Regions from separate parts of the Clostridium swellfunianum genome, predicted to be linked through region 2. Evidence: riboswitches for the same ligand, from Rfam matches in the RefSeq annotation. Region 2 holds a riboswitch; each other region holds the start of a gene.
The links. A riboswitch is a leader RNA that binds a small molecule or an ion and turns the genes downstream of it on or off. The one in region 2 is predicted to bind cyclic di-GMP.
Positions count from the first base shown of each region.

Region 1 (5,188 bases), 3.4 Mb from region 2:
TCCACAGCATGCTCCCAATATTCTTTCATCTTACCCATACGCTTATCCATATTGAATTTCGAACTTACTATGTATGGATAAAGGCTTATGAGGTCTCCGCCATGTCTTCTTTTCCACACCTTGGACTCCTCTATAAAATCAGAGCTTCCGGCAAGTACAGCTCCTGCAATACCTCCAAATCCCTTGTAGAAGGATACATACACACTGTCAAAGAGGCTGCAGATTTCGGCAGCTGTCTTGTTGTAGTAAGGCAGAGCTTCGAAGAGACGAGCACCATCTAAGTGAAGCTTTATTCCTTTAGCTTTGCAGTACTCAGCTATTTCCACAAGCTCATCAAAAGAAGGCAGCTGGCCACCGATTTCGCGCTGAGGAAGTTCGATTAAAAGAGTTGAAATAGGCTCGTTTATTGCTTTAATTTCTTCAAGTGTGAAAAGGCGGTTGCTTTCACCTAAAAGAACACTCCCTAAATTGTGAAGCACCTTTAAGCCGTCCTGTTCGTGGATTTCCAGATGGCATAGAGGATGGTAGGCTACCTGGTTTATATTTAATCTATCAGACCATATTCTAAGAGCAATTTGCTGGGCCATTGTTCCGCTTGGGAAAAAACCTGCTTTTTCCTTTCCTAATAGCTTTGCCATTTCTTCTTCGAAATCATTTATAACTGCTCCGGCTCCGTACATATCTGAAGCTGTGGAAGGATCAAGATTTTCAAAGGCTTCCATAAGTGCTCCAAAGTTTCTCGGGCCATTGCCAGTTAGCTTGTACTTTGTTGATTTAACAACGTCGATAAAGGATTTTTCCATGGTTATACCCCCTGAATTTATAAGTTCTCTATAGATTAATTATAGCACTATAAAACTTGTTAAAATATACTATAGTGTCACTTACATACATCCAGCTATTATCTTAACAAGTTAAATCATCTGGTCATAATTCATATAAGGCTTCATATCATTGTTTAGGCTGAAAAAAGTAAAAAGTTGAATTGACTGCCCACTCTTTAGGAAAGTAACATTAGGGGTATACATATCACTGTTGTCAATGCCTAACATTTTGTCAAAAAGCTCATTCCTGCTGCCAAAAATATATACCGTATCCTAACAATTTGTGGTAATATTAACTAAAATATACCACTTCCTTTCTTTATAGGAGGTATAGGAACTGAAAGCATCCCATAAAAGTTTTTGAATACAAATAAGGTTAATTTATTCTGGAAAGGCGGCAATATTATGAAAAGAATTATATCTATTATAACGGCCTCGCTGCTACTAGTAACGACAGCTGCTGGCTGTGGTGCAAAATCTGGTGTCAAAACCTCAAGCTCTCCTGTAGAAGATCCAAAGCTTGTAGAGCTTAAGACAAAGCTTGATAAGGAGTTTACTGATTTTTATGGAACGGATATCTTTAGCGGGTATGTGTATATATCTAAAAAGGGTACTGTACTTCTGGATAAAGGCTATGGCAAAGCTGACTTTGAAAAAGGTACTGCAGTCACAAAGCAAACCAAATTTGATATAGCCTCCTTAACAAAGCAAATAACCGCTGCTTCTATAATGCAGCTTGAGGAAAAGAAGCTTTTAGCTGTAACTGATACTATCGATAAGTATCTGCCTAGTTTTCCTTATGGAAACGAAATAACTATCCATCAATTATTAACCCATACTTCAGGCCTGCCTCAGCACTCTTTGGAGTTCGACATCAGAAAGTTCAGGCCCTCCTATAAAAACTTTGGCAAAGAAGGCAAGGATGAGAAGGTTAAGCTTCTTTCTAAGCCAGGAACAACCTTTGAATACAGCAATACAGGATATATTCTTCTGGGCTATATAATAGAAAAGCTTTCTAGTAAAACCCTCAATGAGTATTTCACTGAAGATATATTTAAGCCTCTTAATATGAATAATACTTCCTTCAGAGATGATACTGGACGGATAGAAAATCTAGCAACGGGATATTCCTCGGAGAAGAAAGAAAAGGTAGAAACGCCCTGGAACCTAACAAATATCGGCTACTCCCTTGGCTCAGTAGCTCTTTGCTCTACAGTGGAAGACCTCATCAAGTGGGAAAGTGCTTTAAAAGAGCAGAAATTGATAAGCAAAGAATCCTATGAAAAGATATATACTCCTAATAAAAACAGCTACGGTTATGGCTGGTATATACTTAAAGACTCAAAAGGAAACAAAAGCTATGAGCATTATGGAAACGCCTCAGGCTATAGAAGCTATATTCTAAGAGCGGTGGATGAAGATATAGTAGCAATAGTGGTAAGCAACTATCAGAACATCCCTCTAGAGGCTATGACAGCACAATTTAAGGGCTATCTTAAACAATAAATTTTTAAGGCTGTTTATATTTTATATATGAGCAGCTTTTTTGTCTTTCCTTAGAAGGATTGCGGTGTGAATGCTCACGTTATTTATTTTGATCCGACAGTTATTGATAGTTCCTTTACCCTAGAAAAAATATACGACATTTCAGAATTTAATAAGTTCACAAATATTCAGGACTATTTTTATCTGGAGCCCTTCCTCTTTAGGACTGAAAAAGCAAATGCATATATTGAAATTGGACTTGCTATGTATAAAAGAGTGTCCCAGCTTTATAAAATGCTATATGACGAGATAAATCCCTGCGATGGTCTTTACTGGGTGTGCCGTTCCCGCTCTTTCTTCCTGGAAATATTGTTTATAATACAATATGTGTATACCAATTTACAAACAGAGGAAAAACTCCACCTTCCCAATAGTTCTGCGGATTTAAATGAAGTGCTTCTATATTTGCATTCAAATTATCAGGACAAAATTACAATCGAGGATTTAACACAAATCTTCCATATAAACAGAACAACCTTGTCTGAAAAGTTTCGTGCCTCAACAGGAATGTCTATTAAAGATTACCTTATTAAGTTAAGGATTAAACTATCCGCTGTAATGCTAAGAGATACAATGCTTCCAATATCTGAAATAATGAATAGAGTAGGTTTTAATGAAGCACATCATTTTTCTAGAATGTTTAGTAAATGCATGGGCTGCTTGCCTTCAGACTATAGAAAAAAATCCTTTAATATATAAATAATTATATATCCTTAATAAGAAGGAGCGTTAATCATTTAAATTAACACTCCTTATCTTTCACTTCATGTTGTGAAAGTCCCTTTGATTTATTACTATAAAAATAGCATCCTCAAGGATTCTGCCTTTATAACAAAACTGATAAACTATTGTCAATTTTATTGATTGGAGATGGCATACCAAGTAAATATCCTTGAGCATAGCAAGCGCCTAATCCCTTTACTAATTCTAAGGTTTCTGCATCCTCAATACCTTCAATGATAATTTGCGCAGAGTCCCCAACCATTCTTATAAGGCTCTCAATGATCCGCTGCTTTTTCTTATCGTTTACCGCATTTAGAAGATAGTATTTATCTAACTTGATGTACTCCGGTTCTAGTTCTATCCAATACTGAGGTGATGTATATCCCATTCCCATATCGTCTACAGCAAATTTTACATTCCTTGCTCTCAATTGTTCTAAAGTTGATTTAAGCAATTGCCAGTCATCAATACGTTCGGTTTCTGACAGCTCTAATACGATATTAGGGATATTTTCTGAATGCTTATCCCACCAAGAAATAAAATCTCTTTGCAGCAATGTCGAAGGAAGGATATTTATAAACAAAGAATACTCCTTTAACTTCCCAAAAAGCTGCTGTGCCTTAATAATTAAATGTTTATCCAGTATATTGTGCTCCCCTAATAGCTGTGCATTCTGAAAAACTTCCATTGGATCTAATGTGATACGTTTTTTATCACGCATAAGAGCTTCATATCCAAGCAGTATATCGCTCTTCACGTCGTAAATAGGCTGATACCAACAGGTTAAGTCACAAAAGTTTATAGACTGTCTTATTGATTGTAATTTCATAAAGCATGCCCCCTATCATAGCTTCTTTAAAACGGTTTCCTATGTTTTTAACTAATATCAAAAAACAAAAAATGGATAGATAGCACAATAGCTACCTACCCACAATACAATTATTTTGCAAACAATTTTATAATGTGAACGGCAACCCGACTATCATGGCGAATCATCGCTTTAGACTCGTAGCTTTGCGTCACTACCTTTCAGTAGTTTTGCCCTTAGAATACAAAATAAATTCTACATTAATAGTAGTTTTTTGTCAATATTTGTTTAAATAAGCATTTAATATGTATTTAACGCGTATTATGTAAAATCATGTTATAATATGTAATCTCGCTAGATTTTTATAAAATTAAAAGGCGCCCCTAAGGACGCCTTTTCCCCTACAACTTAAACTTATTTACATTCTCCAGCATTTCTCTAGTCATATTGCATAAGTTTTGTGCAGCTCCCGCCACTTCTTCCGTTGATGCACTTACTTCTTCTGTGGATGCTGATATCTCCTCTGAGGATGCGGACATCTGAACGGCAACTGATGCAACTTCTTCTATCTTTTCCATTACTATATCTTTATCTTTATGCAGTGAAGTTGAAGAGTTATTTACTTCCTGTATTTTAGGAATTATAGCTCTTATGGCATTAACAATACTGTCAAAGGATTTTATAGCTGCATTCACTATCTCCATTTCGCTTGATAATTCATCGCTCATTTCCTTTGAGGTGCTAACCATACTGTTGCTGTTTTTTGATATATCACTTATTAGAGAATTAATAGTCTCGGATGAACTTTTACTTTCTTCAGCAAGCTTTCTTATTTCGTCAGCAACAACTGCAAAGCCCCTTCCTGCTTCACCTGCTCTGGCTGCTTCAATAGCCGCATTAAGTGCTAGAAGGTTCGTTTGACTTGCTATTCCGTTTATCAGGTTGGAAATATCATTTATTTTGTTAATTTTTGTTCCTAAGTTTGATATTTTATCTGAGAAATCATTGAATGCGCTTTTAACTGCATTAATTGATTGTGCCAGATTATCTATCTTGCTATTGCTGTCGTTTGCTATATTATCAATTTCATTTGCATTCTTATCAACTTCTTCGATGGCTTGTATTATGTTTTCTAACTGTGAACCAAATTTATTTGTTATATCTGAAACCTTCATCAAACGCTCTGTTTGATTCTCTGCACCCTTTGCTACATCTTGTATTGCTGATGTTACATTGCTTGAGGCTGCTGCCATTTCTTCAGATACTGCAGTTAAGGTTTCTGATTGAG
Region 1 covers NZ_JAMOFV010000006.1:497,351-502,538, reverse strand. Annotated here, with positions in the region: gene NBE98_RS02475 (threonine aldolase family protein) at 1-803, opposite strand, end outside; gene NBE98_RS02470 (serine hydrolase domain-containing protein) at 1,230-2,330, shown strand; gene NBE98_RS02465 (helix-turn-helix domain-containing protein) at 2,397-3,068, shown strand; gene NBE98_RS02460 (EAL domain-containing protein) at 3,196-3,921, opposite strand; cyclic di-GMP riboswitch class I at 4,059-4,145, opposite strand; gene NBE98_RS02455 (methyl-accepting chemotaxis protein) at 4,302-5,188, opposite strand, start outside.
Region 1: linked by a shared signal. The riboswitch ahead of NBE98_RS02460 (EAL domain-containing protein) and the one ahead of NBE98_RS18320 (RelA/SpoT domain-containing protein) in region 2 are both predicted to bind cyclic di-GMP.

Region 2 (5,188 bases):
TCAGCGTTTATAATGCTTTAGCAACCATAGGTATATGCTATTTGTCAGGATTAGAACTGGAGGAAATAATTGAAGGATTAAAGAATATTACTGGGGTGCCCGGAAGAATAGAAAAAATAGCAAATGATAAAGAAATTTTGACTATTGTAGACTATGCCCACTCTCCTGACAGCCTCGAGAATATAATAAAATCCATGAAGGATATAGCAAGAGGAAAAGTAATTACTGTATTTGGCTGCGGCGGTAATAGAGATACCTCTAAACGCCCTATAATGGGAGACATAGCAGGAAAGCTTTCTGATTTTGTAGTTATAACTTCTGATAATCCGAGAAATGAAAACCCTGCAGCAATTATTGATGAAATAGAGCAAGGAATTCTAAAGACCAATTGTGACTATATAAAGTCCGAAAATAGGGAGGAAGCTATATATACTGCCTTAGGCAAGGCAAATTCCGGTGATGTGGTGATTATTGCAGGAAAAGGTCATGAAACTTATCAGATTCTTGGAGATAACATTATACATTTCGATGATAGAGAAGTTGCTAGAAAATACTTTAGCAGATAAATATTCAGTGTACAGGAGGCGTAACAATTAATAATTGTTATGTACCTCAGAGAAATACAGGAGGGTAAAAAATGAATTTATTAAAATCTTACAAATCTTCTTTAATACTTCTCAGTTCTGTAATTATAGGAGGCTTAGTCGGCGCAATTGTTGGTCCTAAAGCATCTATAGTTGAGCCGCTTGGTGATTTATTTCTAAACTTGATGTTTATGATTATTGTTCCACTAGTGTTTTTCAGTGTTACTTCAGCAATTGGCAACATGGTTAGCATGAAAAGGCTTGGCAAAATACTCGCTGCAATATTTATAGTGTTCACAAGCACAGCCCTTTTAACTGCTGTTATAAGTTTTATTGGAGCCTTAATTATGAATCCTACAAATGGAATTGATACTTCAGCTATTAAAGCCCTAATGTCCAAAGCTGCTGAAGGTACTCAAAGCACAGAGAAAGTTGGTTTTTTAAAGCAGCTTGTTAATACCTTTACAGTATCGGATTTTATAAGCTTATTTTCAAGAAAAAATATGCTTCAGCTTATAGTATTTTCTGTAGGCCTTGGTTCGGCAATTGCCATGGTTAAGGAAAAGGCACAGCCTCTTGCAAAATTTCTGGATGCTGGAGCCAGTGTAATGATGAAGCTTGTTGATATAATAATGTACTATGCTCCAATAGGTCTTGGCTGCTATTTTGCTTCTGTAGTAGGACAACTTGGCCCACAAATCCTTCAAGGCTATCTAAAATCCTTTTTACTATATTTAATATTAACCGTTGTGGTATATTTGGGACTATTTACTCTTTATGCTTTCATTGCTGGCGGAAAAAAAGGAATAAAGATTTTCTGGGAAAATGCCATAACTCCATCTATAACAGCCTTAGCAACCTGCTCAAGTGCAGCCTGCATACCTGTTAACCTTGAGTACGTAAAAAAAATGGGCGTAACAAAAGATATTGCAGAAACTGTAATTCCACTTGGCGCAAATACTCATAAAGATGGCTCAGTAATAGGTGGTGTATTGAAAGTAACCTTCTTATTTGGTTTATTTGGCTATAGTATGACGGACTTAAAATCAGCATTATCTATAATTTTTACTGCCTTTCTAGTAGGTGCAGTAATGGGCGCAATCCCGGGAGGAGGAATGATTGGTGAAATGCTTATAATAAGTGTTTATGGCTTCCCTCCAGAAGTCCTTCCTATAATAGCAGTAATAAGTACAATCATAGATGCTCCTGCTACTCTATTAAATTCTACAGGAAATACGGTATGTTCTATGCTGGTAACTAGAATGGTTGAAGGAAGATTAAAATTCGCTAAAATTTTAGCTTCCGAAGCCGGATTAAGCGAGCCCGCTTAAAACTGAAGCTTTCTCTGTCAAAATCAATATTACCAAAGTAAAGAATCCACAAAATCTATAGCAGATAGCAAAACTAGCCAGCCATATAAGAATATAACAATTTAACCATATGGCTGGCTAGCCCTTAATCTCTTAAAAGAATCAGTATTAGTGACTCAAATTCCAAAACTTTACTTATACCTTCTATTGTAATGGGTAAACTATAGATATGCTAAATTTAGCATAATTCAAAGTTTTGAAAGTGGGGAATTTAATATGAACGATAAAAATCTTCAAGAAACTCAACAATTAAACGCACAGGCAAGGTCAAACTCAACATCTGATGGAAAGTCAAAAGTCAGCCTAACTCATCCTGAGCTAGGACAAAGCTTTACAAACAGCATTTCTAGCTCAGATCTTCAAGAAGCTGTAGAACTTAATCAAAAGTCTAGACAAAATAAAAATAGATAAATATATGATCATAAAAATGCAAGGCAGGTTTCATAACCTGCCTTTACCTAAAATATTATTTTCTCTAAGTCCTTTAAAGAAGTAACTATATAATCTGCTTCTAAAGAAATGTATGCCTTATTGGTATTATACAAGCAGGATTTAGCTCCAGAACTTTTAGCCCCTATTATCTCGATGTCCCTATCACCAACAACTAAAGTTTCAGCCTTATTCATGTCATATTTATTAATTAAATATATGAAGCCTTCAATATCAGGTTTTCTTTTGAACCCTTTGTCTATGGTTACTACTTCAGTAAAAAGTTCTGTCATGTCATGAAAATCTAAAATTTTAAGTGCAGTATCCTCTTCTCTATGAGTCAAAATAAAGTTCCTGCCACCTTTATTTATAAGTTCTCTGCAAACTTCCTTAGCATAAGCAAATGGTATTATTTTACCCAAGTCTGAATTTTTTTCATATACTCTATATTCTTCCACGAACCTGCTATCAAGCTTATAAAGTTCAGTAAAGTGTTTAGCTGCCGTATAGAAGGAAACTTTCATATGTTCTAAAATATTTTCTTCACTTTCCTTTATCTCTCTATCTTCAAGAGCTCTCTTGAAAGCGTACACCATTGCAGGATAAGTATTAAATAGCGTGCCGTCAAAGTCCCAAATTATATTCTTAAACATTTGCATCCCTCCTTTTATTTTATATAAGGTTTACCTAGATTTTCAGTTAAATTAACCAAGTCATCTTTCATTATTATTCTGTCTAAGCTCTTCAATATTTCACCTTTATCTTCAGCTTCAATGTTCATGGATGCTAGTATCATATTTTTTAGTTCAGCTATCTCTTTATTTTTATTATCGATAATATTTTCATACTTTTGTTCCATTTCAGTCCAATTTCTGTTGAGCATATTTATTAAAGACGCCATTTCATCAGAACTACCTACTATACGATTTAGGAGTAGCAGATTAAGCCTTAAGACCTCTGGAATTTCTCCGTGTGAATATCTCAACTGGTGATCTATCTCACCATACCCTTCTTCAAAAATTGTTCTCACTTGTATTTCAGCAATAACCTTGTGATTTGTTGGGAAGGATTCAATCAAGTAATGAACTGAACGATATCCGGATTTTCTTGAATGAATTTGAATATTAAGTTCCTCAAAACGTTTGGTGTCATCACCTTCTCTAACATTTGCAGTAATCTCAACAACTTTCCACATGCTCGTTATAAATTTATGTATTTCTTCCCAATCCTCTTTAAAAATATGTATGGCTCTAATTCCTATTAAATCTGTAATTTGTTCCTTATAATTTTCAGCAGAAAACTTAAAATCTTCACCATATTTTTTCTTCCTATCTGGAGTCTTTCTAATTATCTTCTCTATTAAATGTTCTGATTCCTTAACTCTAGATTTTACAGAATGTATTTTCCCATGAGTTCTTAGGGTACTTGCTATAAAGTCAGCCTGAGTTTCATAAATATTTTTATATATATTATAATCTGAATAGATAGCATTAAGAGTTTCCCAGTTTATTCCCATGCTTTCAACTTCATTTTCAGTAAGATGATATTTCATTAAAAAGTCTTTCCTTGAGATTTTCATGAAATAGCCTCCTTAATATTATTTCTTCATAGATTATATCATAATGCTTTAATTTAAAATAGAAAAAACCATCAGTGCGGTTTAAACTGCTTGATGGTTTTTTCTATTGCTCTATTTACCTAGCTGCAAGAAGAGGCTATTTAATTTAGATGCCAAAAACACCGTGAAAATTGGGGAAGATAAACTATACTAGAGGGAATAGTATAATTATTGGGTCTACTTTTACCTCTTCTTTTGCTTGTTACTTGCTCTGTTATATTCATCTACTTAATTATGATCATAAATGCTTCAACTTGAAGCATTTATTAAATCAAGAAACTCAATTACTTGACAATAAAAAATACCCATACCAAAAAGGCATGGGTGTAAAATCTTTCCAAACCTTTCGGCAACTGGCTGACGTAGTGTTTCTCACTTTAGTCCCTATAGCTTTGCGTCACTAACTTTCGTTAGTTTTGCCTTTATCGAGTTTTACTTTCTCTAAACTAATTATATAAAAGGTCCTTATAGTTTGCAATAGGACAAATATGAATGTTTATAAAACTTTATATATTTATTTTATGAACTGAACTGTAAATGCATCCTTGGAAAGTGCATCAAATTCATACCCCATCACTTTTAACCCCTCAATAACTTGAGGAAGTGCCTCAGTTGAAGTAGTTTTCAATCTGCTGCCGTGCATAAGAATAATAGCTTTATTCTTTCCTTTTGCCCCCTGTAAAACATTTTTCACTATTGTTTCCTTAGGAACAGTATCTGCTGCCGCATCCGCTGAAGACACGTTCCAATCAAAATATTGGTAGCCTTGTTCTCTAACTGTAGATATAAGCTTTTTCATGAAAAGCCTTCCACCATATGCCCAACTTACTTGGTTATTTGAGCCTCCAGGAAAACGGATAAGCTTTGGTCTCATTCCTGCTGCTTCATATATAAAATCATTTAACTTTTCTGTGTCCTCCATATACTTGTCAATTGAAGAATAAATATATGAATATTTATGCGAAGCAGTATGGTTTCCTATTTCATGTCCTTCATCAGCCATTCTTTTAAGCATTCGTTTTTCAAATTCAGAGTTTTTCCCATCAAGCTCCAAGTTAGGAAAAAAAGTTGCCTTTATGTTATATTTCGCTAAAGTATCCAGAATTCTAGCTGTATTTTCTGACATGGTATCATCGAAAGTTAAGTATGCTATTTTCTTATTATCATTGATAACTTCATCGGCACTT
Region 2 covers NZ_JAMOFV010000006.1:3,873,700-3,878,887, reverse strand. Annotated here, with positions in the region: gene NBE98_RS18340 (UDP-N-acetylmuramoyl-L-alanyl-D-glutamate--2,6-diaminopimelate ligase) at 1-566, shown strand, start outside; gene NBE98_RS18335 (dicarboxylate/amino acid:cation symporter) at 638-1,915, shown strand; gene NBE98_RS18330 (hypothetical protein) at 2,171-2,365, shown strand; gene NBE98_RS18325 (HAD-IA family hydrolase) at 2,413-3,036, opposite strand; gene NBE98_RS18320 (RelA/SpoT domain-containing protein) at 3,051-3,962, opposite strand; cyclic di-GMP riboswitch class I at 4,347-4,432, opposite strand; gene NBE98_RS18315 (polysaccharide deacetylase family protein) at 4,516-5,188, opposite strand, start outside.

Region 3 (5,188 bases), 2.6 Mb from region 2:
AATAAGTCTTCCTTTAAAGAAAAATATCCATCAGATGCTAAAATTATCATACTACTTTTTTCTATACCATCAATAATTTTAATGCTTTCAGAGTTAATCTCAAAACCATCTATAACCCCATAAGAATATTGACTTAAGGAATTGTTTTGAAGTATATACTGCTCCTTCAATAAATTCATTATAAAACCTCTTCCCAAATCTTCGGCTATAAGCTCTTCAATGCTCTTTCCCCTTAGCAACTGAAGCTCTATAAACAAAGCTCTTGCTTCTGCCAGTATTGTATCTACTTTTTTTACATTTTCGTATTGAACACTATTAATGCTGCACTTACAATCTCCAATAATCCAAATCTGATTATGAAATTTACTGTATATAATCATACACGCTGTAATTCTATCTACTGGATTATTAATAAAATAATTAATTCCCTTTGATTCTTCATATATATCTTTAATGGCATTATTTATTCTGAAAATTAATAAATCCAAGGTTATATCACATTCTGACTGTTTTAAGGTATCACCTATAATCTCACCTGCAATTGCTCCCGAGGTTTTTCCATTCCACCTAAAGCTTGACTTGCTAGTTGCGCCATCTATCACTGCTAAAAAATCATTACTTATAAATATCTTGTCTTCGCACTGTTCAAGAACGCCCGTTTTTGACATAATAAAGCTCTCTATTACTTTCATATTTTTTACCTCATACAATCTTATAAAATATAAAGACCTAGGTATTATATATTCTACCTAAGCCTTTAAATATTATAATAATCCTTCTTCCTTTAAAACCTCTTCAAAGCAGGCTACTATTTTCTCATCATAATGCTTCCCTACTAAGCTTTTTATCTCTGCAAAGGCAACTTTAGGATCCATACCTTTTCTATATGGCCTATCAGACGTCATTGCATCGTAGGTATCAACTACAGCGATTATTTTTCCCTCTAAAGAAATTTCATCACCTTTTAATTTATTAGGATATCCGCTGCCGTCCAATCTCTCATGATGCTGCAGGATTGCCATAGCACAATCCTTTATGAAAGTGTTTTCAATTATAACTGCACCATCAGCTGGATGCTTTTTAATATATTCAAACTCTTCGTTAGTAAGCTTACCTGGCTTCTTCAAGACTTCATCTGGTACATTTATCTTTCCTAAGTCGTGAAAGCCTGCCGCATAGCCTAAATTTAACAATCTTGCTTTAGTCATATTTAGTTTCTGCCCAATCCTTATAGCATAACCTTCAAGTCTTAAGCCGTGATCATGAGTATACATATCCTTTTTTTCAACCTGTTGCCTCATTTCAGTAATATTTTTTATTACGTCACTAAGAAAATGGAAAACTGGCTGATTTGCTACATAAAGCATAGACACCTCAGTTATAGTCTTAAGGTATACCGATTCCTTCAAGTCTTTAACATAAAAGTATTCTCCTGCACCTAAAGTTATAGTTTCTTCTCCTTTTTCACAAACCACTGTTCCGCTAATAATATAAAAAAACTCCATTAGTCCTTCATCAATTCCTGGGGCAACATGAAATATTACATTAGGCTGCACTACTTCCTTCATTATTTCAATCCCATCACCCCTGGCTAGGAGACTTAGTTTCTCTACTTTTTTCTCAACTCTTTCTATACAACTATCACTTTTTCCTAAATATAAACCCATAATGCTTCAACCTCTATTTCAACACTAATATTACATATTCTTATTTAATTCTACCTACTTTTAATTTTCCTTTCAAGGGTTTTCCATAATTATAAAATTAAAAGAGACTATAACTACTAATTTAAGTTTTTATAATCTCCTAAAATCTATTATAATATTAATTTAAAATCCACCAGTAATTAAAGGATCTACCAGTACAGTTCTTCCACCAATCTCAACTTCAATCCATTGAGCTTCCAATTCAACTCCATTTTTAGCAGCCTCTTTTATAACCTTCTCTGTTTTATTGCTTGTGAAATCTATTAATTGCCCGATAATCTGGTCCAATTTATGATTTAGCTGTTTTTCACTTATCTTGTTGGCTTCATAGCTTATAACAAGAGCATCCCCTTTATCATCTGCCTCATTAATTAATTCGTAGATTTCCTTGTTAGTCTGTTCAATCATCTGTTTAAGTTCTTGTGTGTTTAGCTCCTTAGCTTGTACACCTGTTGTGAACAAACCAATTACCAGCATCATTGTAGTAATTCCACTTAAAAGTTTTTTCATGAGTATACCCTCCCGTACAATATAAGTATAAATTTTAAATTAAACTTATAGAGTGCCCGAAGTGCAAAAAAAGTAATAGAACGCATGCCTATCACTCTTAGATATACTTCCATAGGCAACCCGGCCGTCATAGACAATTGCTTGTCCTTAGACCCGTGGCTTTGCGTCTTCCCCTTTCAGAGAATTTGCTCTTTTCTATATATTTAATTCTATTCCATATTGTACCATAGTAGCTTGTACAATACAATGAGTTATTCATAATTTTCTAGAAATTTTAAAAGCTGTATTAATATTATTAATACCTAGGTTGTCAAATATAGAAATTATCTATTTTACTTATTGTGCAGCCCCTCTTAGAATAAATATTGATATATACTCTTAAGAGCGATAAGGTTAATAGCCTTTACGAGCTTAACAATAATACAAGGGGGTTTACGATGAATAACAAAAAAGTATTTTTACTATCTATGGGTGCTATGGCTATTGCTATGAATATAGTTCTTGGCACAGTTGTAACGAGACTAAATATTCCACTTTTATTTTTAGATACTATAGGAACAATTTTTATTGCAGTTTTATTTGGCCCTTGGCAGGCAGCAACTGTAGGCAGCTTAACTAATATTCTTACTCCTATACTTTCTGGCAGCCCAAAGGATATTCCTTACTTTATTATTAATGCAGCAGTGGGCTTAATTGTTGGGTATATGGCAAGAAAGTTTAAATTTAACGTAGTTAATGCCATAGCTTCAGGCTTAATACTCTCAATAGTTTGTCCTATTTTAGGGACACTAATTACGGTAGGTTTCTTTGGTGGATTGACAGGCTCTGTAAATGATTATTTTACTTTATTTCTTCAAAAATCCGGCATGAAAATCTTCACAGCCGCCTTTATTCCTAGAATTACAGGAAATTTTATCGATAAGATAGGCTCATGTCTTTTGGTACTTTTAGCAATGAAGTATGTGCCCGTTCAATACAAAAATAGGGCTGATCTTTCAGCATAGCTTAAGAGGATAGATAGTTTTAAAAACTACTCTGTCCTTTACTTTTAATGGAGGTTTATAATGAGAAGCAAAAAAATATTATTAACAAGTCACTGTATTTTTAATCAAAATAGCGTAGTGGAACCCCTTGATAGAGCAAGAGGGGCCTTTAGCTTTGCAAAGGATATAATAGATAGTGGAGTAGGAATAATTCAACTTCCTTGTCCTGAATTTAGATATCTAGGAATCACAAGAAAGCCAATGAATAAGGAGGAGTATGATACTGCTGAATTCAGAGAGCTTTGCAAGAAACTTTTTGAACCTATATTGGAGGATTTACTAATATACATGGAGAATGGCTATGAGTTTTGTGGCATCATAGGAATTAATCATAGTCCAACCTGCAGTATCTCTGATAGAAGAGGAATTTTAATGGAAGAAATATTTGCTATGCTTGCCTCAAAAGGAATTACCCCAAATTATATTGAGGTTCCTACAGACTATGATGATAAAACCTTCAACGACTTTGCAGCTAAAGTTAAGACGTTCCTAAAAAATTAAATATTAATTGCTTAAAGGGTAGTTCAACTGAACTGCCCTTTTTCGTTTAAAACTACATTCTTAATAAATTTGTAAGAAATTTAAATACTGAATCGTAATAAATAACTTCTATAATAAATATGTAACTAAAAAATCACATGAGAAGGTGGTATAATCTTAAAGGAAAGGCGGGGGACTTATGGGTAAATATAATGTTTTAGTTGTTGATGATGAAGACGAAATTAGAGATGCTATAGAAATATATCTAAAGAATGAAGATATAAGTGTGTTAAAAGCTAAGGATGGCATTGATGCTTTAATGCTGCTTGAGGAAAATGATGTTCATTTAATTCTTATGGATATTATGATGCCTCGTATGGACGGCATCAAAGCCACTTTTAAAATAAGGGAAAAGAAAAATCTTCCTATAATAATTTTATCTGCTAAGTCCGAAGACACAGATAAAATATTAGGTCTTAATGTGGGTGCAGATGATTATATAACCAAGCCCTTTAACCCTATGGAGCTCGTGGCAAGGGTAAAATCTCAACTTAGGAGATATATGAATTTAGGAAACTTTAAAACAAATAATAACGAGCTTTCTGTTAATGGTCTTGTTCTTAATCAGGAAACTAAGCTTGTAAGCGTCGATGGTGATGAAGTAAGACTGACTCCTATCGAATATAAAATTTTAGAACTGCTTCTAATTAATAAAGGTAGAGTGTTTTCTATTGAAGAGATTTATGAAAGAGTTTGGCGAGAGCCTTGCTACAATGCAGAAAATACTGTAGCAGTGCATATCCGAAGAATTAGAGAAAAAATCGAAATAAATCCAAAGGAACCAAAATATTTAAAGGTGGTGTGGGGTATTGGATATAAGATTGAAAAATAATAGTTTAAAAGTTGTTTCATTTATTTTGTCTTTATATATGCTTTCTCTTTCAGTCCTAGCTCTGAAAAACTTTAAAAACGATGTTCAATTTTTAGGAAGTCAGGCCTACTTTAAAAGTGAAGACTTTAAAAATAATCTAGTGGAGTTTATGTCCTTATTCATGGAATACAACATTAATTATAAGGACTACTTGAGTAAGCCAGCAGATGAAAAAATCAGTAAGGAAGAACTAAAGTCATCCATCCTTTATCAAGATACTAAGCTTAAGGAAGCTATACAGGAAGCAGAAAATTTTTACAGCTTACAAATTGAGGCGGCTGAGAGTTCAGGAAACAAGGATAAACTTGCAAAGCTAGAGGAAGAAAAAAAGAAAAAATTAGAGGATATAAAAAAAGAATATAATAAAACTGAAGAGGATTTTAAGAAGGAACTTATCGATAGAAGCAGTGACTATTATTCCAAACTTAAAAAGAGATTTGAAGCAAAAACTGATTTGCGATATTACCTTAAAGACTCTGTAACTAATACCATATATACTAATTTGCCAAATATAAACG
Region 3 covers NZ_JAMOFV010000006.1:1,296,156-1,301,343, forward strand. Annotated here, with positions in the region: gene NBE98_RS05890 (hypothetical protein) at 1-692, opposite strand, end outside; gene NBE98_RS05895 (HD domain-containing phosphohydrolase) at 765-1,667, opposite strand; gene NBE98_RS05900 (hypothetical protein) at 1,830-2,216, opposite strand; cyclic di-GMP riboswitch class I at 2,328-2,416, opposite strand; gene NBE98_RS05905 (CD3073 family putative ECF transporter S component) at 2,654-3,220, shown strand; gene NBE98_RS05910 (CD3072 family TudS-related putative desulfidase) at 3,281-3,760, shown strand; gene NBE98_RS05915 (response regulator transcription factor) at 3,939-4,631, shown strand; gene NBE98_RS05920 (HAMP domain-containing sensor histidine kinase) at 4,609-5,188, shown strand, end outside.
Region 3: linked by a shared signal. The riboswitch ahead of NBE98_RS05900 (hypothetical protein) and the one ahead of NBE98_RS18320 (RelA/SpoT domain-containing protein) in region 2 are both predicted to bind cyclic di-GMP.